Regions from separate parts of the Pseudomonas sp. HLS-6 genome, predicted to be linked through region 2. Evidence: riboswitches for the same ligand, from Rfam matches in the RefSeq annotation. Region 2 holds a riboswitch; each other region holds the start of a gene.

What was found. A riboswitch is a leader RNA that binds a small molecule or an ion and turns the genes downstream of it on or off. The one in region 2 is predicted to bind cobalamin.
Region 1: linked by a shared signal. The riboswitch ahead of CS390_RS14605 (TonB-dependent receptor) and the one ahead of CS390_RS12610 (CbtB-domain containing protein) in region 2 are both predicted to bind cobalamin.
Region 3: linked by a shared signal. The riboswitch ahead of cobO (cob(I)yrinic acid a,c-diamide adenosyltransferase) and the one ahead of CS390_RS12610 (CbtB-domain containing protein) in region 2 are both predicted to bind cobalamin.

The regions. Positions count from the first base shown of each region.
Region 1 is NZ_CP024478.1:3,144,757-3,152,645, forward strand. Features, by position in the region: gene CS390_RS14570 (MgtC/SapB family protein) at 1-296, shown strand, start outside; gene CS390_RS14575 (hypothetical protein) at 547-903, shown strand; gene CS390_RS14580 (DUF1289 domain-containing protein) at 907-1,089, shown strand; gene CS390_RS14585 (CAP domain-containing protein) at 1,189-2,040, opposite strand; gene CS390_RS14590 (CAP domain-containing protein) at 2,109-2,969, opposite strand; gene CS390_RS14595 (aspartate aminotransferase family protein) at 3,190-4,443, opposite strand; gene CS390_RS14600 (amino acid permease) at 4,830-6,230, shown strand; cobalamin riboswitch at 6,260-6,462, shown strand; partial or broken gene CS390_RS14605 (TonB-dependent receptor) at 6,521-7,889, shown strand, end outside.
Region 2 is NZ_CP024478.1:2,657,494-2,665,382, reverse strand. Features, by position in the region: gene cobN (cobaltochelatase subunit CobN) at 1-104, opposite strand, end outside; gene cobW (cobalamin biosynthesis protein CobW) at 108-1,175, opposite strand; cobalamin riboswitch at 1,273-1,473, opposite strand; cobalamin riboswitch at 1,533-1,755, shown strand; gene CS390_RS12610 (CbtB-domain containing protein) at 1,852-2,040, shown strand; gene CS390_RS12605 (CbtA family protein) at 2,053-2,742, shown strand; gene CS390_RS12600 (cobalamin biosynthesis protein) at 2,742-3,167, shown strand; gene cobM (precorrin-4 C(11)-methyltransferase) at 3,207-3,953, shown strand; gene CS390_RS12590 (DUF1272 domain-containing protein) at 4,001-4,255, shown strand; gene CS390_RS12585 (response regulator transcription factor) at 4,510-5,118, shown strand; gene CS390_RS12580 (transporter substrate-binding domain-containing protein) at 5,115-7,889, shown strand, end outside.
Region 3 is NZ_CP024478.1:3,956,996-3,964,884, forward strand. Features, by position in the region: gene bluB (5,6-dimethylbenzimidazole synthase) at 1-375, opposite strand, end outside; gene CS390_RS18520 (cobyrinate a,c-diamide synthase) at 372-1,667, opposite strand; gene cobO (cob(I)yrinic acid a,c-diamide adenosyltransferase) at 1,664-2,275, opposite strand; cobalamin riboswitch at 2,454-2,675, opposite strand; gene CS390_RS18530 (O-methyltransferase) at 2,760-3,407, opposite strand; gene CS390_RS18535 (C40 family peptidase) at 3,426-3,962, opposite strand; gene CS390_RS18540 (C40 family peptidase) at 4,095-4,730, opposite strand; gene hda (DnaA regulatory inactivator Hda) at 4,845-5,549, opposite strand; gene CS390_RS18550 (AI-2E family transporter) at 5,706-6,779, opposite strand; gene CS390_RS18555 (DUF2066 domain-containing protein) at 6,792-7,844, opposite strand.

The DNA of each region.
Region 1 (7,889 bases), 490 kb from region 2:
TCGGCATGCTGGTGGCAACACACCTGGCAATCGAATACTTGGGGTCCGTGGGCATCTACTCACTGGCCTCGGTGATGGGCGTCACCGATGTAGACCCGTTCATTCTCGGCATGACGCAGTCTGCCGTGAGCAGCACCCCGCTGTCGGTCGCAGCCTCCGCCATCATCGTTGCAGCGGCCAGCAACAACCTGGTCAAGGGGATCTATGCCTTCACCCTGGCCTCCCGAAAAGCGGGCGTGGAAAGCCTGTGCTTCCTGCTAGGCCTGTCAGCCGGGGGCTTGCTGCTCCTGCTGTAGCGCCGCATGAACAGCCACACGGTTGCGGCCTGCGGCTTTCGCGCTGTAAAACGCCTGGTCCGCAGCCCGAATCAGCGCGATTGCTGAAGTAGTCGATATCGATCAGCAACTCAGCATTCTGTGCTTGAGGCATCAGCACATCGCTTATGATGCAAGCAGAGATGACGGCCAAGCGGAACAAGTCACCCCTTCGCGCAAAAAACGTTTCACCCCAGAGACTGCACGTCGACACACAGGCAAGGATCAACCCATGTTTTTCAACAAGCGCGATCAGGCGAACATCGAGCGCCGCCTGGTGGCAACCCTGACCGAGGCCTGCGAGACGGCCAAGGCAGAAATCGTCGGGTTCTGCTGGCTAACCCACACGGTGGATTACCGGGCGTTCCCCTCCAGCCTGAGGGTGACCTGGGTCTTCGATACCCTGACCAACAAGCAACAGGCCCTGGCCAGCGGGCAAGGCGCGCGCATGGTTGAGCTGACGGCAATGGCGCTGGCTGAAGCCGGGATTGCCCTCGACCCCGTGTCGAGACATGTGCACTACGACACGGAAGAACAATGCCAGCGCACTCATGCGGGAAACTGGCAACAGCGTTTGGCGCGGGGTTGAAGCATGGCCAAGGATATCGAGAACCCGTGTATCGCCGTCTGCCAGCTCAGCGGCGACCTGTGCCTGAGCTGTGGTCGCAGCAAGGAAGACATCAAGAAATGGAAGCGCATGAAGCGGCCGGAAAAGATGGCCGCCGCACAGCGCGCAACCCAGCGCCTGAAAAGTCTGCAAAAGAAACGCCCCTAAGCCAAATACCGAAAGCGCCGTGCTCCCTGTGGGAGTTGGCTTGCCAACGATGCAGGCACCGCGCACGTACTGACACCGCGCCGATACCATTACAGGCGCTCACGGCGTACCGAACATCGCGGTCCAGTAGATCCCCGCGTCACTCTTGGGGTCGACTGCGTAGGCTGCGCCCAGTTCGCGGAACCTCGGGTTCATCAGGTTGGCACAATGGCCAGGACTGGCCAGCCAGCCGTCGACCACCTTGCGTACGGTGTCCTGCCCGGCGGCAATGTTCTCGCCAATCAGTTGGCCGCTGTAACCTGCCAGTTCAGCCCGGTCACCCGGTGTACGACCCTCGCGGTCCTTGTGATCGAAGAAATTGTTGTTGGCCATGGATCGGGTATGGCCTTCAGCCGCCGTTGCCAGTGTCGCATTCCAGGCCAACGGTGTTGTCGCGCCAAAGGGCTGGGTGCCGCACTGGCGGGCCTGCGCACGTGCGCTGTTGATCTGTTCGAGGAGCTTCTGGCCCTCGGCTTGCCAGTCGCCCAGTCGCCCCGCCAGCAGCGGCCGGGCCAGCACGATGCGCCAGGCACGGTCTTCGCGGCTGACGCCGATATCGACGAACTGCGGGTCGAGCACAATCTGGCAGAAACTCTCCTGCACCGCCTTCATCGCCGCCTGCGCATCACGCGGCCCGGACAAGCTGATCGCCTGCACATTGACCATCGGGTACGAGGCTCGCGCCAGTGCCTGCTGCAGGTCACCGACACTACTGGCAGACAGCACCAGACGCGGATCGGCTGCAAGTGGCGGCAACTCCTGCGAGGCCTGCCCCGCACAACGCTGCACCTGGCTGCGGTAGGCATTGATCGACTGGACCAGTTGCGTCTCCTCGGTCGCGGCTGCCGTGGCGGCTAACACCACCCCCACAGACAACGCGGCAAAACGCAAAGCGGATGATAGGACGCGCATGTAACTCTCCCTTTTGCTGATGGTGCTAATAATGCGCGAAATCCCCCCCTGCGGCACAAGGGCTTTACTCAGGGCGCACCGAACACCATCGTCCAATAGACCCCCGCATCGCTACGCGAGTTTGTCGCATAGGCCGCGCCAACCTGGGTAAACATCGGGCTCATCAGGTTGGCGCAGTGGCCAGGGCTGGCCAGCCAGCCCGCCAGGGCCTTGCTCGCTGAACCTTGCCCGGCGGCGATGTTCTCGCCAATCTGCCGGCCACGGTAGCCTGCCGCCCATGCCCGGTCTGCAGGCATGTCACCATCAAGGTCCCGATGGGCCAGGTAGTTGCCGCTGGCCATCGACCGGCTATGCCCTTGCGCTGCGGCCCCCAGGGCGCTACTCCAGGTAAGCGGCCGGGCGGCGGCAAACCGTTTACGACCACAGAGGCGCGGCTTTGCCCGCGCCGCATTGACCTGTGCCAGCAAGGTAGCGCCCGCTGCTCGCCGATCCTCCAGATGCCCCTCGAGCAAGGGGCGCGCCAACACGACTCGCCACTCACTGTCGTCACGACGGATGCCGATATCCGCGTACTGGTTATCGAGCAAGGCTGCGCAGTAATCACGCGCTAGCTGGTCGAACGCCTCATCAGCGTCGTAGGCACCCACCAAGCGGATACTCCGCACTGCAACGGCCCGATAGCCGGAATCCTTCAGCGCCTCGCGCATTTCACCGCGATAGCGAATCGGCAACGCCAGGCTCGACTTCAGCGCCAGTGGCGGCAAGGCGCGGCCCGCACTTCTGCTGCAACGCTGGGGATGAGCACGGTAGTCGTTGATCGCCTCCGCCAGTTGCTGTTCCCCGCGCGCATGGGCGGGGCTGGAAAGCAGCGGCAACAGCGGGACGAGGCAGAGCGAAACAACGCGGGAACAGTGGACGGCTTGGCGCATGAGGCAGACAGCTCTGAAGAGGTGACGACAGAAAAGGCAGTAACGCAGCCAAGGCAAGACATGCCAAGGCAGGGCCTAAGACTGGAGCCGCTGCACAAGGTTCATGGGGTGAAGGGTATTTTTTACCGAGGTGGCAAGGTCGCCAGCCGGGTCAGCGTCTTCAGGACGTCGTGGTACAGCGGCCCGAGGGCCGCTGCGAGCAGTAAGGCGGGCAATGATGTCAGGCGCTGAGTCCAGCCAGGCAGCGTTCGAGAATATCCAGGCCTTCCTCGAACACCTCGGGTTCAATGGTGAGCGGCGCCAGCAGGCGCACGATATGCCGGTATTTGCCACTCGGCATGATCAACAGCCCCGCCTCACGGGTGGTTTGCAGCAACGTGGCCAGCGCCTGAGGCGCTGGCGAGCCGTCCGCGTTTACCAACTCGATGCCGCGCATGGCGCCCGTGCCGGTCAAGCGCCCCAGGTAAGCGGACAAACCGGACGCTTTCCAGCGCTGATAACGCTCGACAATCGCCTTCTCTTGCCGCTCGCCCCAGGTGGCGAGGTTGCTGTCGCTCATTTGCTCCAGGCTGGCCAACGCCGCCGCACAGGCTATTGGGTTGCCTGAATAGGTACCGCCCAATGCGCCGCGCTGCAGCGTGTCCATCAATTGCCGACGGCCCACCACCGCGCCCAGCGGAACCCCGCCAGCAATACTCTTGCCCAGCAGCAGCAGGTCCGGCTCAATACCCAGGCGACCGAAGCCAAAACGCTGCCCGGTGCGACCGAAGCCAGACTGAATTTCATCGACAATCAGCAGAATCCCGCGCTCATCGCAGAACTGACGCAGGTGCCGGGCAAACGCTGGCTCCAGCGCCAGGAAACCACCCTCGCCCTGAATCGGCTCCAGGATAAAACAGGCCACCTCGTTGACGTCGATTTCGACACTGAACAGGCGCTCCATGGCCTTCAGCGCCTGATCGACACTGACGTCGTTGTCCGGGCTAGGGTATGGCAAGTGATAGACCGGCCCCGGCAACACACCAATGCCTTGTTTGTACGGGGCGACCTTGCCATTGAGGTTCAGGGTGGCCAGGGTGCGGCCATGAAAACCGCCGTCGAACGCCACCACTGCAGTGCGCCGGGTAACGCCCCGGGCAATTTTCAGGGCATTTTCGGCTGCTTCGGCACCACTGTTGGTGAGCATGCCACTGGCTGGGTAGCTCAGGCCGATGAACGCCACAAGCCGCTCCATCAACTGAAGGTAAGGCGTGTGCGGCACAGCGTTGAACGCCGAGTGGGTCAAGCGTGCTGCTTGCGCCTGAATCGCCGCCACCACCGCCGGGTTGCAATGGCCCAGGTTGAGCACGCCGATACCGCCGACAAAGTCGATGTAACGCTTGCCATCGACATCCCAGACCTCGGCATTGCAGCCATGATCGAGTTCGATCGGGTGAACTATTGCGATGGAATTGCTGATGGTTTGCGCAGGCATGACAAGCGCCGCTCCCGTGGCTTGAGGGTCGTGTATGGCGGCTATCTAAGCGAGTGACGGTGGCCTGGCACAAGCGAATAAAAATTCTACTGTCATTCCTAAAAGTATCGAATTTGGCGTCACCGGTCACAAAGCACTTAGCAAGAAGGTTTTCCTTAAGACCTCGCACGGTCGTCCCAGGCACACCTTGAATTCCTCCAAGGAATGATGTTCTGAGTATTGCTCGTTTGTTGAAGCCCCGTTCGTCGACCAATACTGATCTGGATCAATTACCAGGACCAGGACGCAGTACCGACACGGAAGGTTTCCTTACTAACGATTGTTCAGCGCCGGCTCATCCCGAACGGACCTGTGAGCCAGGGGGCTGCTGAACCGAGGGTTGATGCATGAGTTCAAACAATAACAACCGCGGGCAACGCTCGCTCAAGCATGGCCTGACCACACGCCAGGTCTCGATGATCTCCATCGCAGGCATTATCGGTGCGGGTCTATTCATCGGCTCCTCCAACGCCATCGCCACCGCAGGCCCGGCCATCCTGATCTCCTACGCACTGACCGGCTTGCTGGTGCTGTTGGTCATGCGCATGCTCGGCGAAATGGCCGTTGCAAACCCGAACAGCGGTTCGTTTTCCACCTACGCCGGCGAGGCCATCGGCCCTTGGGCCGGCTTCACCATCGGCTGGCTGTACTGGTGGTTCTGGGTGTTGATCATCCCGGTCGAAGCCATCGCCGGTGCCGACATCCTGCATGCCTGGTACCCCGCCATCCCGTCCTGGGCCTTCACTTTCCTGATCATGATCACCCTGTCGGCCACCAACCTGATCAGCGTGCGCAATTTCGGCACCTTCGAGTACTGGTTCGCCCTGATCAAGATCATCGCCATCCTGGCCTTCATCGGCGTATGCAGCGCGGCCGTACTGGGCTACTGGCCGCTGGCTGAGGTCTCGGGGGTCGGCCAACTGCTGAGCAATGGCGGCTTCATGCCGAATGGCTTTGGTGCGGTACTGGGCGGCATTCTGGTGACCATCTTCTCGTTCTTCGGCGCCGAGATCGTAACCATCGCCGCCGACGAAACCGAGAACCCCAAAGAGAAGATCCGCCGCGCCACCAACCTGGTGATCTACCGCATTGCGATCTTCTACATTTTCTCGATTTTCTTCATCGTCTCGCTGGTTGCCTGGAACGACCCACGACTGCTGCAAGTCGGCTCGTTCCAGCGCGCACTGGAAGTGCTCAATGTGCCAGGCGCGAAACTGATCGTTGACCTGGTGGTGTTCGTCGCCGTGACCAGTTGCATGAACTCGGGCCTGTACACCGCATCGCGCATGCTTTACTCGCTGGGCGCACGCGGCGAAGCACCGACTGCAACCCGCTACATTTCGCGCAGCGGCGTGCCGACCGTGGCCGTGCTGATGTCCACCCTGGCAGGCTTCGTCGGCTGCCTGATCAACTACCTGTTGCCGGGCAAGGTCTTTGGCTTCCTGCTCTCGACCACCGGCGCCATCGCCCTGCTGGTGTACCTGGTGATCGCGGTGTCACAACTGCGCATGCGTAAGCAGCTGGAGCAGAAAGGCCAGACCCCGGTGTTTCGGATGTGGCTGTTCCCATGGCTGACCTGGTTTGTCATCGCCTTGATCTGCAGCGTGCTCGGCTACATGTTGTTCAGCGCCGCATACCGCTATGAAACCCTGATGACCGCAGCGGTCGCCGGCATCGTCCTGATGATCAGCCTGGTGCGCAAATCGAGCACGACAACACCTGCCACTGCTGCCGCGCAACGCGGCTAAGTGATTGACTGAGCTGGCGTTCGATGTTCAGATGCGCGCCAGTTTCAGGTGTCCTGCGCCGCCGTGCGCAGGGTGAAACGGGAAGCCGGTGCGTCTCTTTGACCAGTCCGGCGCTGCCCCCGCAACGGTAAGCGAGCGAGGCCTTCGACAAACCACTGTGCCACGGCATGGGAAGGTGAAGGCCTCATGACCCTCGCAAGCCCGGAGACCGGCCTGAAGCCTTGTTTGGCAACCCCGCGGTGGGCGGGCGCAGGCCGGTTGGCGGGCGCCTGCGTGCTCGTCATGCCTCTATGCGTTATTCCCCCGGGATTCATTCATTCCTGTTTCAGCCTGGAACGACATGTCCCGCAATTACCTGTTTCACACCCTTGTGTCCTCTGCTTGCCTCTCGCTTTCACTGCCGACACTGGCCACCGATGATGCCGAGCGCATCCTCGCCCTGCCCTCGACAGCCATCACGGGCGATCGTGATAGCCAACGCGAAGCCATCAATCTGGCAACGCCACTGCCGACCGGCTCCCGACTGAACCTCAGTGCGCTGGAGACGCCTGCCAGCACCAGCAGCCTCGCTGCCGAGGCCATCGACGGGCGCAACAACCGCAGTGTGCAGGACGCGGTCAGTCGCTCGCCGGGTATCACCTCTGTGGGCACCCCGGGCAACGGCAACACCGCCCTCTCTGCCCGAGGCTTCAGCGGTCACAGCTCGGTGATGACCCTGTTCGACGGCTCGCGCTTGTACACCGGTGCAGGCACCCAGAGCTTCCCAGTAGACCCGTGGATGGTCGAACGCATCGACATCATTCGCGGCCCGGCCTCGGTGCTGTATGGCGAAGGGGCAACCGGGGCCGTGATCAATGTGATCCCGAAGAAGCCCTTCACCGGCGAGATCCGTAACCATCTGCGCCTGGGCTATGGCTCGTATGACCGCCAGCAATTGGGCCTGGACAGCGGTGGTTCGTTAAACGAGCGGCTGAGCTACCGGCTCACCCTCAACCGTGAGCAGAGCAACGGCTGGATTGATCGCGGCGACTCGGAAAACCTCGCCGTCAGTGCCGCATTGCGCTGGGATGCCAGTGATGACCTGAGCTTCACCCTGGCCCACGAGCGCGGCGACAGTGAGCCGATGAACGACTTCGGTACTCCGCTGATCGACGGCCACTACCGCGACAGCCTGCGCAAAAAGAACTACAACCTCCACGACGCGGTACAGCGTTACCACGATGAATGGACGCGACTGAACAGCGACTGGTCGATCAACGAGAGCCTGACGGCCAGCAACCAGCTCTATTACATCAAGAGCCGCCGGCACTGGCGCAATGCCGAGGACTACAGCTGGGACAGCAGCCGCGACCAACTGCTGCGCCAGAGCTACCTGCACATCAAGCATGACCAGGAGCAAATCGGCGACCGCCAGAGCTTTTCCCTCGACCATATGTTATTAGGCCTGACGAGCAAGACCGTGGTCGGTGCCGAATACAACCGGATTCGTTTCGACGTCGACAGCAATTCGCCGTACACCGACAACGGCGGCGACTACATCGACCCGTGGCAACCAGCCCCGGGATACTTCAGCAGCCAGGACCCCACCCGCCCACAAACTCACAGCACCACCCAGACCTTTGCCCTGTTCGCGGAAAACCGCACGCAATTGTCAGAGCG
Region 2 (7,889 bases):
GAATCACCGCTGCAGAGAATAACCAGCTCGGCGGGGGTCTGGCCCAAGTCGGCAATACTGTCATCCGGCACAAAGCCGCCGGGCTGGGTCCGCAGCAGGTGCATGGGTCAGGCGCCCAGCGCTGTACGCAGTTCAGCTTCCAGTGTCGCGCCATCCAGCGCCTGGCCGATCAGTACCAGACGGGTACTGCGCGGCTCGTCTGCGCGCCAGGCACGATCGAAGTGCTTGTCGAAACGCGTACCGACACCCTGGATCAGCAGGCGCATCGGCTTGCCCGGAATGGCTGCAAAGCCTTTGGCACGGAGGATGCCATGACGTACGACCAGTTGGGTCAGGGCATCAAGCAGCAAGCTCTCGTCGGATTCGGGCAACTCAATCGAAATGGAGTCGAAGGCGTCGTGGTCATGATCATCATGGTCTTCACCGTCATGATGGCTGTCATGGTGAGTGCGACGACCGTCAATGTGCGCTTCCGATTCCGCTGCCAATCCGAGCAAGACTTCTAGCGGTAGACGGCCACTGCTGGCCTCGATAACTTTGACTGCGGGTGGCAGCTCTTCGGCCACTTCGGCGCGTACCGCTGCCAAGGCATGCGCCTCGATCAGGTCGGCCTTGTTCAGTACCACCAGATCGGCACTGGCCAGTTGGTCGGCAAACAGTTCATGCAGCGGGGACTCGTGGTCCAGGTTCGGGTCGAGCTTACGCTGGGCATCCACCTGGTCCGGATACGCCGCAAACGTACCGGCAGCCACGGCCGAGCTGTCGACCACGGTAATGACCGCATCGACCGTGCAGGCGTTACGGATTTCAGGCCACTGGAAGGCCTGTACCAGAGGCTTTGGCAGGGCCAGGCCACTGGTTTCGATGAGGATATGGTCCAGGTCGCCACGACGCGCCACCAGCTCGCGCATGACCGGGAAGAACTCTTCCTGCACGGTGCAGCACAGGCAGCCATTGGCAAGCTCGTACACCCGGCCGCTGGCCTCTTCTTCAGTACAGCCGATGCTGCATTGCTTGAGGATTTCACCGTCGATGCCCAGCTCGCCAAACTCATTGACGATGACTGCAATACGGCGACCCTGTGCATTGTCGAGCATATGCCGCAACAGCGTGGTTTTGCCCGAGCCGAGAAAGCCGGTGACGATGGTAACGGGGAGTTTTGCCAGTGTTTTCATGTCGTTGCCCTTGGCAGCAATGGCGGGCGGGCACGACGAAAACCACGGGGGTCATGTGCCCGTGCGCGTTCGCTACCGGATCACCCCGCCCGGTTGAATGTCGGAAACTGTCCGAGGCAGGTCTCCTGGCTTGCGTCGTGCTGGCGAACATACCAGCGGCACCGGCGCCTTCCCGCAAAACTACGCAGTGGCAATGCCAGGCTTTGCAACGCTTACAGTTGCGGGGGCAGCCGCGGCTTCAACCGCGTTCCCGTCTTAGCTCCGGGCTGACCGGAGAACCTCGAAACGGCAAGGCTACGCAGTCGTTCAGGGTCGGTCAACCGTCGTTGTGATTGACGCGCACCTGCGCCCATGATTTGCTACCGCCTTCGTTTGGGTGCCTTTAACGAGGTGAAACGGGAAACCGGTGCGTCGCGGCCTGAGTTACGCGCGACAATTCCGGTGCTGCCCCCGCAACGGTAAGCGAGGAAAGCGTCTAGACCACTGTGCCAGCAACGCGGCATGGGAAGGTGACGCTCCAGGCTGAGCACTGTGCCAGCCCTCGCAAGCCCGGAGACCGGCCCAGTACAGAATTGACAAACCCGCGGTGGGCGGGCGCTGTTGCAACCTCTGGGTGAGTCCGCCCAAGGGGTTCTTGCGCATGCCTGCTGCTGATAACCCCTCAGAGGAAAGCGCCATGCCTGTCACAACCACCCACAGCCACTCCGCCGCCATCAGCACCACTCGCAGCCAGCGCCTGGCCGTCGCTATCGGCGCATCGCTGCTGGGCTTGTGCCTGGTTTACTTCGCGGGTTTTTCGCACATCGAGGCGGTTCACAACGCTGCCCATGACACCCGTCACAGCGCCGCGTTTCCTTGCCACTAAGGGGACAGCGCCATGATCAAGCACATTGCCCGCACGGCTGGCTTCACTGGCCTGCTCGCTGCCCTGCTGCTGACCTTGCTGCAAAGCCTGTGGGTCACCCCGCTGATTATCAAGGCGGAAACCTACGAGAGTGCAGCGCCTGCAGTCGAAACCCATAGCCATGATGCGGGTGCCGCCGAGCATCATCACGATGCGCAAGCCTGGGCCCCCGAAGACGGCTGGCAACGGCTGCTGTCCACGACCGGTAGCAACCTGGTAGTGGCCGTCGGTTTTGCCCTGGTACTGGCGGGGCTGTATACCTTGCGTGCGCCTGGAGGTTGGGTCGCAGGCGCACTGTGGGGCCTGGCAGGCTTTGCGGTGTTCTGCCTGGCGCCCACGCTGGGCTTGCCAGCGGAGTTGCCAGGAACGGCCGCGGCCGATCTGGCGCAACGCCAATTCTGGTGGATCGGTACTGCAGCGGCCACCGCCATTGGTTTGGGGCTTATTGCATTCGCCAACAACGGTTTGCTCAAGTTACTGGGCGCCGCACTGCTGGTCATCCCTCATGTAATCGGTGCACCGCAGCCAGACGTGCATGAGGCCTTGGCTCCGGAAGCACTGGAGGCCGAATTCAAACTCGCTTCACTGCTGACCAACGCTGCCTTCTGGCTGGCATTGGGCTTGATCAGCAGTTGGCTCTACCGTCGCCTGAGCCAGGCGTAATGCCTGAACAGCCCAATCCGTTACGAGTATTCGCCGGGTTGGGCTGTCGCCGAGGCTGCTCGGTGGCAGCCTTGAGCGATCTACTGGATCAAACCCTGCGGGCCCATGGCCTCAGCCACGATAACCTGCGTGGCCTTGCCAGTATCGAACTGAAAAGCGAGGAGCCCGGCCTGCATGCCCTCGCCGCTCAACTCGGCATTCCACTGCTGTTTTTCAGCGCTGCCCAGTTGGCCACCTTTGAATCACGCCTGACCCACCGTTCGCTCCCCGCCTTCGCCCACAGCGGCTGTTACGGCGTCGCTGAAAGTGCTGCACTTGCATTGGCCGAGCACTACGGCGCAATGTCTGCACAGCTCCTTGTTCCACGTCATGCCAGCCTTAATGCCACCCTGGCATTGGCCTGCGGCGCGTCCTTTGACGGATAATCTGCGCCTCGCATCGACCTTACCTTCAGGATTCACCCCATGACCGTCTATTTCATCGGTGCCGGCCCCGGCGACCCGGAGCTGATTACCGTCAAGGGCCAGCGCCTGATTCATCGCTGCCCGGTCATTATCTATGCTGGCTCTCTGGTGCCCGCTGCCGTGCTCGAAGGGCACCGTGCCGAAACCGTGATCAACAGCGCTGAGCTTCACCTGGCGCAAATTATCGAGGCCATGCGAGAAGCCCATGCCAAAGGCCAGGATGTGGCCCGGGTACACAGTGGCGATCCGAGCCTGTATGGGGCCATTGGTGAGCAGATTCGCCATTTGCGCGAACTGGCGATTCCCTTCGAGATCATTCCCGGTGTCACCGCTGCTGCCGCCAGCGCCGCCTTGCTCGGTTGCGAGCTGACCCTGCCTGAGGTTTCGCAGAGCGTCATCCTCACGCGCTATGCCGACAAATCGCCTATGCCCGCTGGCGAGGAACTGGCCAGCCTGGCCGCACACAAGGCTACGCTTGCCATACACTTGGGGGTGCAGCATCTGGCAAAGATTGTCGAAGAATTGCGCCCCCACTATGGCGGGGACTGCCCAATCGCGGTCGTGCACCGTGCGACATGGCCCGACCAGGACTGGGTCAAAGGCACGCTGGACGATATCCTGACGCAAGTCCAGGCTAAGGGCTTCCGGCGTACTGCATTGATTCTGGTAGGACGGGTACTGGCAGCAGATGCCTTTGCCGAATCGGCGCTGTACCGTGCCGGCCACGCACACCTCTACCGGCCTTAGACGGCCTGTGTGCGACAGCACACTCACTGAGAATGAAGGAGTCGACCATGCTTGAACTGCGTCCCAACTGTGAATGCTGTGGTACCGATCTGCCTGGCGACAGCCAGGATGCGTTTATCTGCTCCTTCGAATGCACTTATTGTCGAGACTGCAACAACAATGAATTGAAGGGCCTCTGCCCAAACTGCGGCGGTCAACTGACGGCCCGCCCGCCACGTGTCGGTGCAGCATTACTGCGCAACCCTGCTTCGACACAACGTATCGTCAAGGAAAACGGCTGTCCAACCCGCTCGAGCAAGTAGCCTCTCAACTGCAGGACACACCGAAGCGCGTCTTCATATGAGGCCGCGATTCCGGTTTTTCCAATAGCAGTTAGGCATGCTTCACTTTGATCGTAGGATTTTTCACTTAAACAACCTGTATTTTTCTACGCTCCTATACTCTCCATACTCATTGGCTATTATTCTGCGTATCGTAAGCTGCTTGCCGACAACGGCCTGGCGCGCCTTCCTGAGAAAATCAAGAAAAGGCCCACATTCACGACAAGGAGTTGCGCATGGCGAAGGTCTTAATCGTCGACGATCACCCCACTATTCGTATTGGCTTGAAGATGCTGCTGGAACAGCAGCGGCACCAGGTCCTGGGCGAGTGCGGCGACGGCGCAGAATCTATTCAGTTGGTTGAAAAGCTCAAGCCCGACGTTGTCATTCTTGACCTTGGGCTGCCACGCCGTGATGGCCTGAGTGTGATCCAGCGTCTGCTGAAAGCGGATCAGCCGCCGCGCATTGTGGTGTACACCGGACAGGCAGCAGAGCTGTATGCCCGAAGGTGCCTGGATGCAGGTGCTTCCGCCTTTGTTCAAAAGGAAGAGACGGCCGACTCCCTGATGGCGGCCTTGAAAGCGGTTGTGTCCGGTTACTCTTACTTCCCTGACATGTCCTTGCGCGGCCCGATGACCACTGAGAAGCAGCGCCTGGAAGAGTTGTCCGCTCAAGAAATGGTCGTGCTGCGCTTGCTCGCCAAAGGCCGCTCCAACAAAGATATCGCTGACGACATTCAGCTCAGCCCAAAGACCATCAGTACCTACAAAACCCGAATCATGGAGAAGCTACAGGTCAATTCGCTGGTCGAAATGGTCGATCTGGCCAACCGTAATATGCTATGAAGCGCCCAAGGCTGGCCTTTCTGGCCTGCTGTCTGGTATTGCTGACAGCCAGTCACTCTTTCGCTGACAGTCAGGGCGAACCGCGCACGCTGCTCGCCCGCTCCTTGAGCAGTAGTAAACCCTTGTCGCTGTCGGAGGATGACCGTCAGTGGTTGAAAGACAAGCGCACGCTGGTATTGGGCACCTCGGCGCCGGACTACCCTCCGTTCGACATCAACCTCAGCCAGACCGACTATGAGGGCCTGACTGCAGATTACGCAGGCCTGCTCGGCGAGCAGTTGAAAATTCCGATTGAAGTGCAACGTTTCTCAAGCCGTCACGAGGCCATCGCCGCCCTGGATGCAGGCCGCATCGACCTGCTGGGCAGCGCCAACGGCTATGAGGCGGCAGACACTACGCTGATCCTGAGCCAGCCGTATGCCGATGACCAGCCCATCATCGTCACCCCACTGGGCAAACCCCGCAGTACAGAGGACCCACTGGCAAACGTGACATTGGCCATGGTGGACCACTACCTGCCGGAGGCCGAGGTTCACCAGCTTTACCCTGCGGCACACTTGCAACTCTACAACTCGACCCTGAGCGCCCTTTCTGCCGTGGCCTTGGGCCAGGCCGAGGCCTATTTCGGTGATGTTGTCAGTTCTGACTATCTGATTGGCCGGTACTTTCAAGACAGCTTGCGGATCTCGCATTTTGTCAAAAATGATCGAAGCAGCTTTTCCTTCGCGCTGTCACGCGACAATCAGACCTTGCTACGCCTGGTCAACCAGGCCCTGGGTAATATCGCAGACAGCGACCGCCTGAACGTACTGCGCCGCTGGAGCAGCGGTAATGCGAGCATCCTGCTGAACCGCGAAGCGTCATCGCTGAATGCGACTGAGCGTGCCTGGATTGAACAACACCCCATCGCACGGGTTGCAGTGAACAGCACCTACGCGCCGCTTACGTTCATGGATGACAACCAGCACTTTCGCGGTATCACCGTTGACTTGCTGGAGCAGATCACATTACGCACCGGCTTGAGGTTCGAATTTGTAGAGGCCCCCTCGGTATCGGCAATCATCGAGCAGGTTGAACATGGCCAGGCTGACATCGCAGGGGCGCTGATGTATGGCCCGTCCCGGCAAGCCCGGCTCAATTTTACCCGCCCCTACCTGGCCAATCCCCAAGTGATTGTCACCAGCCTGCGCGAGGATGCACCGCAGAGCCTTGAGCAGCTAAAGGGCCGACGCCTGGCGGTCGTGCGCGACTATGCGTTCAAGGATCAGTTGTTGAAGCAGCACCCGGATATTCAGTTAGTCGAGGCGCCCAATGCCATGGCGCTGATGGAGTACGTCGCTCAAGGCCGGGCAGATGCCGCTATCAGCACTCACCTGAATGCCGTCTACTTCACCCGCAGGTTGTTCAAGGACAGTCTACGGATCTGTGCAACGCTGGGTGATACACCGGTTACCGCTGCTTTCGCCACCGCGCCCGATGCCACGGTTCTGCATTCGATTCTTAACAAGGCGCTGCTGAGCATCCCCCCAGACGAGATGGTCCAGTTGACCAACCGCTGGCGAACCAATGCACTGATCAGCAACGACCGTTGGCAGAACTACCGTGCACTGATCCTGCAGATTCTGATCGGCGCCGGCCTGGTCATTGGCGCCATTTTTTTCTGGAACCACTACCTGCGCAAACTGATTCGACAACGTACCGAGGCCGAACAGGCGCTGCAGGAACAGTTGGGTTTCAGCAAACGCTTGCTTGAAGAGTTACGTGAAGCCAAAGAACAGGCCGATTCAGCCAACAGGGCCAAAAGTACCTTCCTGGCAACCATGAGCCATGAGATCCGAACCCCGATGAACGCAGTCATCGGCCTGTTGGAGCTGGCCGTCATCGATGCCGAACAAGATCGCGCAGACCCCGCTTCACTGAAGGTTGCCTCTGATGCTGCCAATGGTCTGTTGGAACTGATCGGCGATATTCTTGACATCGCCCGGATCGAGTCAGGGCACATGACCCTGACCCCTCAGCCGACCGACCTGCTGGCCGTGATTGACGCGACCGTGCGCATGCATGAAGGCAGTGCAAGGCTCAAGGGGCTGACTTTGCGAACTGACTTGCAAAGGCCCTTGCCCGGCCTGGTATTGATCGACCCCCTGCGTTTCCGGCAGGTACTGTCGAACCTGTTGAGTAATGCCATCAAGTTCACCGAACACGGCCATGTCACCGTCCGCCTGCGCGCTGACAGCACCTCTTCAGACCCACACATGGACCTGCAGCTTGACGTGGAAGACACCGGTGTCGGCATCAGCCTCGAAGACCAGGCCCGCTTGTTCAGCCCCTTTGTGCAAGCCAGTCATCAGCGCTCCCAGCAAGGTACCGGCCTGGGGCTGGTGATCAGCCGCACACTGTGCGAACTCATGGGTGGGCGCCTGACGTTGCACAGCACACATGGCCAAGGCACCCGGATCTGTATTGAACTCTACCTCCCACGAGTAGACCCCAGTAGCGTGGCAACCCTGCCAACCGAGGATGCTCCGCAGAACGGCATCAGTCCGAAGCTGAGCATTCTGGTCGTCGACGACTACCCCGCCAACCTGATGCTGCTTGAAAAGCAACTGAGCGTGCTGGGGCATGATGTCACCCTGGCGGATGATGGCAGCCGTGCGTTGCAAGCCTGGCAGAACCAGCGTTTCGATGTGGTTATCAGCGACTGCAACATGCCCATCATGGACGGGCATGAACTGACCCGGCGTATTCGCAGTGCAGAAGCCGAGAACAAC
Region 3 (7,889 bases), 1.3 Mb from region 2:
CAGCGTACGGCGACCGAAAATATGCCCCTCGCGCTTATCCATCAATGCCGCCACCAACACCTCGGCACAGTCGCTGATGCCTTCGACCTTGAGTTTCATGAAGTCGTCGGCACGCTCGCCAAGCGCTTCGGCCGTGCGCACCCGCTCCTGCTCCACGACCACCTGGATACGCTGACGCAAGCTGCGGTCAGTAATACGGATAAAGCGCCAGGGTTGCATCAAGCCAACGCTGGGGGCCTGGTGCGCAGCCTGAAGCAGGCGCGCCAGAAGCTCAGGTGCCACCTTGCCGCCGATGAAGTGACGCATGTCACGGCGCTCGGCAATCACGCGGTACACCGCTGCCCGTTCGTCCGCGCTGAAATCGTGTTCGCTCATGGTGCCAGTAGCGCCGCCGACGCGTGGGGGTTGGAAGGAAAATAGAAATGCACATAGGAGGCGGTCAGCCGCCCACAGCGATAGACCGCTTCGGCTCCACGCCCACCATTGGGGCTCTGCCCGCGAGCAATCGGGGTCAACTCGGTCTGGGTCAACGAATGGTGGTAGGTGTGCCCGCGCAAGGTGCCTTCCGGCAATGCCACCGCTTGCAACGCCAGCGCCGCCAAGCGCTTTTGCATCACGGCCTCACCGGGCAACAGGCCGAGCAACTCGGCACGCTCACCCGCCACATCAGTGAGGGCATCCAGCAGGTAGAGCATGCCACCGCACTCGGCCAACAGCGGCTTGCCCAATTGATGATGGGTACGAATGGCCGTCAGCATGGGTCTGTTGGCCGCCAGGGCCTGATGGTGCAGTTCAGGGTAGCCGCCCGGCAAATAGAGGCTGTCGGCCTCCGGTAACTGTTCGTCATGCAGCGGCGAGAAAAAGCTCAGTTGCGCGCCCATGTCGCGGAGCACATCGAGGTTGGCGCCATAGGTAAAGGCAAACGCCTCATCACGGGCCACTGCGATGCGGACACCGGCCAACAAAGGCTCAACCGTGTGCGGTTGGGGGGCTGAAAATGCCACGCTTGGTGGCAACGCCGATTCGCAACTTCCCCCCAGCGCCGCGGCGGCCGCATCAAGGCGAAGGTCGAGGTCGTTCAGTTCACTGGCCTGAACCAGCCCCAGGTGACGGCTTGGCAACTCGATGGCGGTTTCCCGTGACAGGCCGCCATACCAGCGCAGCCCCTCGGTGAGGCTACCCTCCAGCAGTTGTGCGTGGCGCAATGAACCGACGCGGTTGGCCAGTACGCCAGCAAATGGCAGGTCTGGCTGATAGCGTGCCAGGCCCAACGCCAGCGCACCGAAGGTTTGCGCCATGGCTGTACCGTCGATCACCGCCAGCACCGGCACACCAAAGTGCCGAGCCAGATCGGCACTGGATGGCGTACCGTCAAACAGGCCCATGACGCCCTCGATAAGAATCACATCGGCTTCAGCCGCTGCTTCCCACAGCAAGCGTCGGCTCTGCTCGGCGCCAATCATCCACAGGTCCAGCTGGTAGACCGGGGCGCCGCTTGCACGCTCAAGGATCATCGGATCGAGAAAGTCCGGGCCACATTTGAACACCCGCACCTTGCGACCCTGGTTGCGGTGCAGCCGCGCCAGCGCCGCAGTGACCGTGGTCTTGCCCTGACCGGACGCCGGCGCCGCAATCAATACTGCCGGGCAATGCCGGGTTTCACTCATAGTTCGACGCCTTTCTGGGCACGAATACCGGCCTGAAACGCATGCTTGATCATGCCCATCTCAGTGACGGTATCGGCCAGTTCGATCAGCTCCGGCTTGGCACCGCGACCGGTAACGATCACATGCTGCATCGGTGGCCGGGCCTGCAGGTCGGTGAGCACCTGTTCCAGGTCGAGGTAGCCATGTTTGAGTGCGATGTTCAGTTCATCGAGCACCACCAGGCTGATGGTCGGATCCTGTAGCAACTCGCGCGTCACCACCCAGGCGGCTTCAGCCGCGGCAATGTCACGCTGCCGGTCCTGGGTTTCCCAGGTAAACCCCTCGCCCATCACGTGATAACGCACCTGCTCGGGAAAACGCCGGAAGAACAGTTCTTCTCCGGTGCTATTGCGGCCCTTGATGAACTGCACCACGCCGCACTGCATGCCGTGGCCCATGGCGCGGGCAAGCATGCCGAACGCCGAACTGCTCTTGCCCTTGCCATTGCCGCTCAATACCAGCAGCAAGCCGCACTCGTTCGGGGAATTGGCAATACGCTCGTCGATCACCGCTTTTTTACGCAGCATGCGCGCCAAGTGGCGTTCGTCACGCTCGGTGGATTCAGTCATCGCTAGTCTCCGCAGGCAACTGTCGGCCGGGCACCACAGGCCATCGTCAGCAACGACGACCGGCACGGGCTGGGGTTTGGAAAGGCCACTGGGCGGCGCGACAGATGAATGGACAAAGCACACGAAAAACGCGCAGGGCTGCGGCCAGAGGCCGGCGTACCGCGCATCACCCTCCGTGATGCCGTTGGCTGTAACAGGCCGGTCTCCGGGCTTGTGAGCGGGGTCATGCACACCCTGGCGACGCGCCTTCCCGGGTCGTAGACCCCGTGGCCCTGCGTAACCTTGACTCACCTACCGTTGCGGGGGCAGCGCCGGAATCGCGCTGCAAGCGCCCACCGGCTTCCCTGTTTCACCCTGCCAACTGCCACGGCTGCAGAGCACCTGAAACAAGTCGCGAAGGTTAGAGGGTTGGGCCGGGAGCGTCAATTAAAGCTGTCAGAACACCTGCTGACGCCGTGCCATGCGCGAGGCGCCACAGACACGTTCAGCGCTTGCGGCATAAGGTCAGCCCATCCCCCAGCGGCAGCAACGACAAATCCACCCGCAGGTCGTCCTTCAATGCCGCGTTCAGCGCCTGGATTGCACGGGTGTCTTCACTGTCCGGTACGACCTGAAGCACGCGCCCACTCCACAGGGTGTTGTCGAACACCACCAGGCCACCCGGACGCAGCACGCGCAAGGCTTCCTCCAGGTAACGCGGGTAATTGGCCTTATCGGCATCAATGAAGATCAAGTCGAAGGATTCTGCATCGAGTGTTGCCAGGGTTTGCAGCGCCGGCCCCAGGCGCAACTCGATACACTCGGCAACACCGGCCTCTTGCCAGTAGCGCTGTGCCGTGGCGTTGTAATCGCCTGGCAGGTCGCAACACAGCAGATGCCCCCCATCCATGGCTTGCGCCATGCACAGGGCGCTGTAGCCAGTGAAGGTACCCACCTCGATGACTCGACGGGCACCGATCAACCGTATCAGCAAGGCGAGTAACTGCCCCTGTTCGGGCGCAACCTGCCAGCGCGCCTCTGGCAACGCCTGGGTTTCAGCACGCAGACGCGCCAACAGCGGCGTCTCACGCAGTGAAACACCTTGCAGGTAGTGATAGAGGGCATCGTCGAGGTAGAGCGTCTGACCGGTCATCGCCCACCTCGATTCAGATCAGGGGTTGCGTGCCAGGTTCGGCTGCGGCGGCTGCAGCACACGCTTGGCGTTCAGGTAAGCCTTTTGCCAATAGCTGTTCGCGAGGTAGTCCAGTCGCACCGTACCACCGGTACGAGGCGCATGGACAAAACGCCCTTCGCCCACATAGATACCGGCATGGCTGACCTCGGAGCCACCATTGGTGGCAAAAAACACCAGATCGCCAGACTGCAGCGCATTACGCTCGATGTTCGGCGCACGAATGCCGATCATCTCGCGGGTAGAACGCGGCAGGGAAATACCTGCGGCATCACGATAAACATAGCCGATCAGGCCGCTGCAATCGAATCCGGAGTCCGGCGTGTTGCCACCCCAACGATACGGCGTACCCACCAGGCCCAAGGCGCGGAACAGTACATCTTCGGCAACCGGGGAGAAATAGACTTGCGGTGCCATGACCGCAGGCTCGACCACTCGCGGGGCCGGAGCCTGGGTTGAGCAGGCGCCCAGCAGGGCTGCCAGGGCAAGTACAGCGAAACGCGCCATCATCGACATAGTCAGAGCATCCTGTCTGAAGCCGGCTGGCACTTGGCCAGAAAATAGTGGTAGTGAAGATTAGACGCTTTCTAAAAACAAGTACGGCGACGCACCCGAGGGCTACGTCGCCGTGTCAAACCTGATCGAGGCTCAGTTACGCGAAATGGTGGTCGGACCCGCCATTGCCAGCGCGCGCTTGGCTTCGATGAAGGTTTTGCTCCAGTAGCGATCGCCAAGGCTGTCGATTCGCACACCACCGCTACGACGGCTGCTGGAGTGAATGAACTGATCGTCGCCCAGGTAGATACCGGCGTGGCTGACACGGCCGCGACCATTGGTGCTGAAGAACAGCAAATCGCCAGGCTTGAGGTTGTTACGCGCAACCTGTGGTGCCTTGACGTTGATCATCTCGCGGGTAGAGCGAGGCAGCTTCATGCCAGCTTCTTCACGAAACAGATAACCGATGAAACCGCTGCAATCGAAGCCCGAGGCCTCGGAAGTACCGCCGAAACGGTAACGGGTACCGATCAGGGACATACCGCGCTCAAGAATGTTATCGGCCAGCGCAGGCAGCTGGTAAGGCTTGCTGCTGCCGAACTCGCTCAGCTCTTCTTCAGTAGCCAGTTCTTCGTCAAACACCGAAGAGGTGCCAGAGGATTTGACCGAACCGTGATGAGCAGCGATGGCTTGCTGCTCCTGCTGCTGCGATACAGGGCTATGCGCCGCGCAGCCAAAAAGCAGGGTTACAAGTGCGAGGGGCACGAGGGGTGCGAAGCGATTTAGCATGGGCACGACCGTGTCTAGAGTTCAATGAGGGGGAAACTATGCCCTCTATCGAGTCGATTTGCAAATTCAATCGAAAAAAATGTGACTTTTATGTGCCGAGGCTCTAGATCGCCGCTACCAGCCCAGGGTTTCCTTTAAAAAGGGGATCGTAAGCTTGCGCTGCGCTTGCAGCGACGCCTGATCGAGGCGTTCGAGCAGATCGAACAGCGCACTCATGCTGCGGGTGCCACGGGTAAGAATGAAGTGCCCAACCTCATCGGTCAGGTGCAGGCCACGGCGCGAAGCACGCAGTTGCAGGGCGCGCAGCTTGTCTTCATCGGACAATGCACGCATCTGGAAGATCAGCGCCATGGTCAGGCGCGACTTGAGGTCAGCCAGCTTGATCGGCAGCTCGCGAGGCGAACTGGACGCAGCAATCAACAACCGTCGACCGCTGTCACGCAGGCGGTTGAACAGGTGAAACATCGCCTCTTCCCACTCTGGCTTGCCGGCAATGGCCTGCAAGTCGTCGAGGCAGACCAGCTCGTACTGTTCGAGGTTATCCAGCAGTTCTATGCCACGGTCGAGCAACTGCGCCAGCGGCAGATAGACCGCCGGCTCGCCCATCTGCTCAAAACGCAGGCAGGCCGCTTGCAACAGGTGAGTGCGACCCACGCCCTGTTTGCCCCACAGATAGATAAGGCTTTCGGTCCAGCCGGCGTCGGCTTCGCAGAGTCGCTCGACGTAGCCCAATGCTGCGGCGTTGGCACCCGGATAGTAGTTGATGAAGGTGGCGTCATCACGTAGACGCACACCCAGGGGCAACTGGATCGGTTTCATGCTGGCTGGGCGGCTTGGGAAGCCGCAAAGGGCCTTTCTTGAAAAGTCTGCAAAGTTTATACCCGTGAGGTCACTCGCACAATCGCAGAAGACCATAAGCAAAATCAAAGGCTTGCATTAGATGCCTGGCGCGAGTGCAAGCCTTCTGATATCAGCCTAAAGATCAGGATCGATCTGGCCCGCATAAATATCGGATTCTTTATAAAGGTCATGGACATGCCGCACCAAAACCATGATCACCGCCGCAACAGGCAAGGCCAGCAACACACCGGTAAAGCCGAACAACTCACCGCCGGCAAGTATGGCGAAAATCACCGCCACCGGGTGCAGGCCAATGCGATCGCCGACCAGCATGGGCGTCAACACCATCCCTTCGAGCATCTGGCCAATCATGAACACGGCGACAATGCCGAGCAGCGGATACAACTCGCCGCCAAACTGGAACAGCCCGGCGACTATTGCCGCGCCAATGCCGATGATAAACCCCATGTACGGCACGATGGCGGCCAGCCCGGCCAGCACACCGATCAACAAGCCGAGCTCAAGCCCGACCAGCATCAACCCGGCCGCATAGATCACGCCCAGCGCCAGCATTACCAGCAACTGGCCACGAACGAACGCCCCCAGCACTTCGTGACACTCGCCAGCCAGCACGACCACTTGGGCCTCACGCTGACGCGGCAACAGGCTGCGCAACCGGGCCATCATCAGGTCCCAATCGCGCAGCAGGTAGAAACCCACCACTGGAATCAAGACCAGGTTGGCCAACCAGCCGAGCAACGCCAGGCCCGATGCCGTCGCCTGAGACAACACCACACCGACGATGTCGCTGGTTTGCCCCATATGCGCACTGATCGCGGCCTTGACCTTGTCGAAACGCCAGAAACCGTCCGCCAGCCCCAGGCGCGCCTGCACCCAGGGCAATGCTACGTGTTGCAACCAATCCAGCATCTGCGGTGTCAGCTCATAGAGCCGCACCAGTTGCTTGGCCAGCATGGGAATCAACACCAGCAACAGGGCCAGCAACACCAGTCCGAACAGGCTGAAGACCACTACCACACCCCAGGTGCGTGACAGCCCTGCACGTTCCAGCCGATCGACCAGCGGGTCGGCCAGGTACGCCAGCATGATCCCGACCAGGAATGGCGAGAGAATCGCGTGCAACCAATACACCAGGGCTGCACAGAGCAACGCCATGCCCAACCACACCCAGCGGCGCGTACCCGTCATCAGTAACTCCCTTTACCAGCGAAAACGCAGGCCATTGAACGGCTGAACAGACGCAGCGCTTGTACCGGCAACCGCCGGATCAGCGCTGACCGGCGCAGTCGCGATCGGCGTGCTTGCAGGCACCTCCTGCAACCTGGCCAGGCCAAGCTGGGCACGCAGTTGCTCACTGCTACCGGTGACCGAGTAGGTCAGTACGTCCTTCTCGGCACTGACCAAGCGTGCACCAAATGGCTCCAGCACACGGCCCAACTCGGCATAACGCTCCAGATTCGCACCTTGCACCTGTAGCTGCATTTCACTGCTGGCTCCCGGGCGCGCAACGAATCGCGACGCCAAACGACTGCTCACTGCCAGCATGACCGCATCGGCCAGGGCTGCTGGGTCCGCGCCCTCAACCTTGCCCTGCTCACGCTGGTCACCCTGCCAGAGGCGCCAGGTACCCTGCCATTTACCGTCGGCCTCGGTGGCATGCACTGCCAACAACGCATCGGCACCATAACGCTCGGAGGCATCGCGCAACGGCGCCGGGTCGGTACCTTCCAGGTTTTTCGCGGTAGCGACCAACTGCTCGCCCAGATCCCCCAGCGGCAAGCGCAGAGGCAGACCACGGTGCTGGGCCGCACGACGCAACGCCACGGCACTGCTTTGCCCGTCGCCGACCAGGTTCGAACCTTCAGCGCTATCGTTCAACCACCAACCGAGAATCGCCGGACGATTATTCCCCCACAGGGCCAAGCCCGCCTGACGCAGCGCCCGATCAGTTGTGCCCGGGTCGAAGTCCACCAACAGGGTTTCGGGCGGGCCGGCTTCATAGCCAAACTGACTGATGATCTGTTGCGGGTCTTTGCGAAGGGCCACGACGGCGGGGTTCTGCAGGGCTTTACTGTCACCGGTCAGGCGCAACACCAGGGTATTGAGCGCCTGTTCGGTAGCCTGGGTGCGTGCCTCGGCGCCTTGGCCGCTGACCGGTTGACGCACCTGGTACAAACCGGAGAGGGTTTCGGCCTGAGCGGTCAGGCCAAACAGCGCGACACAGCCGAGGACCAGATATGAGCACAAACGCATGTGGGACTCCCGTCCATTCATAAATAGAGGCACCGCTTGACCGCG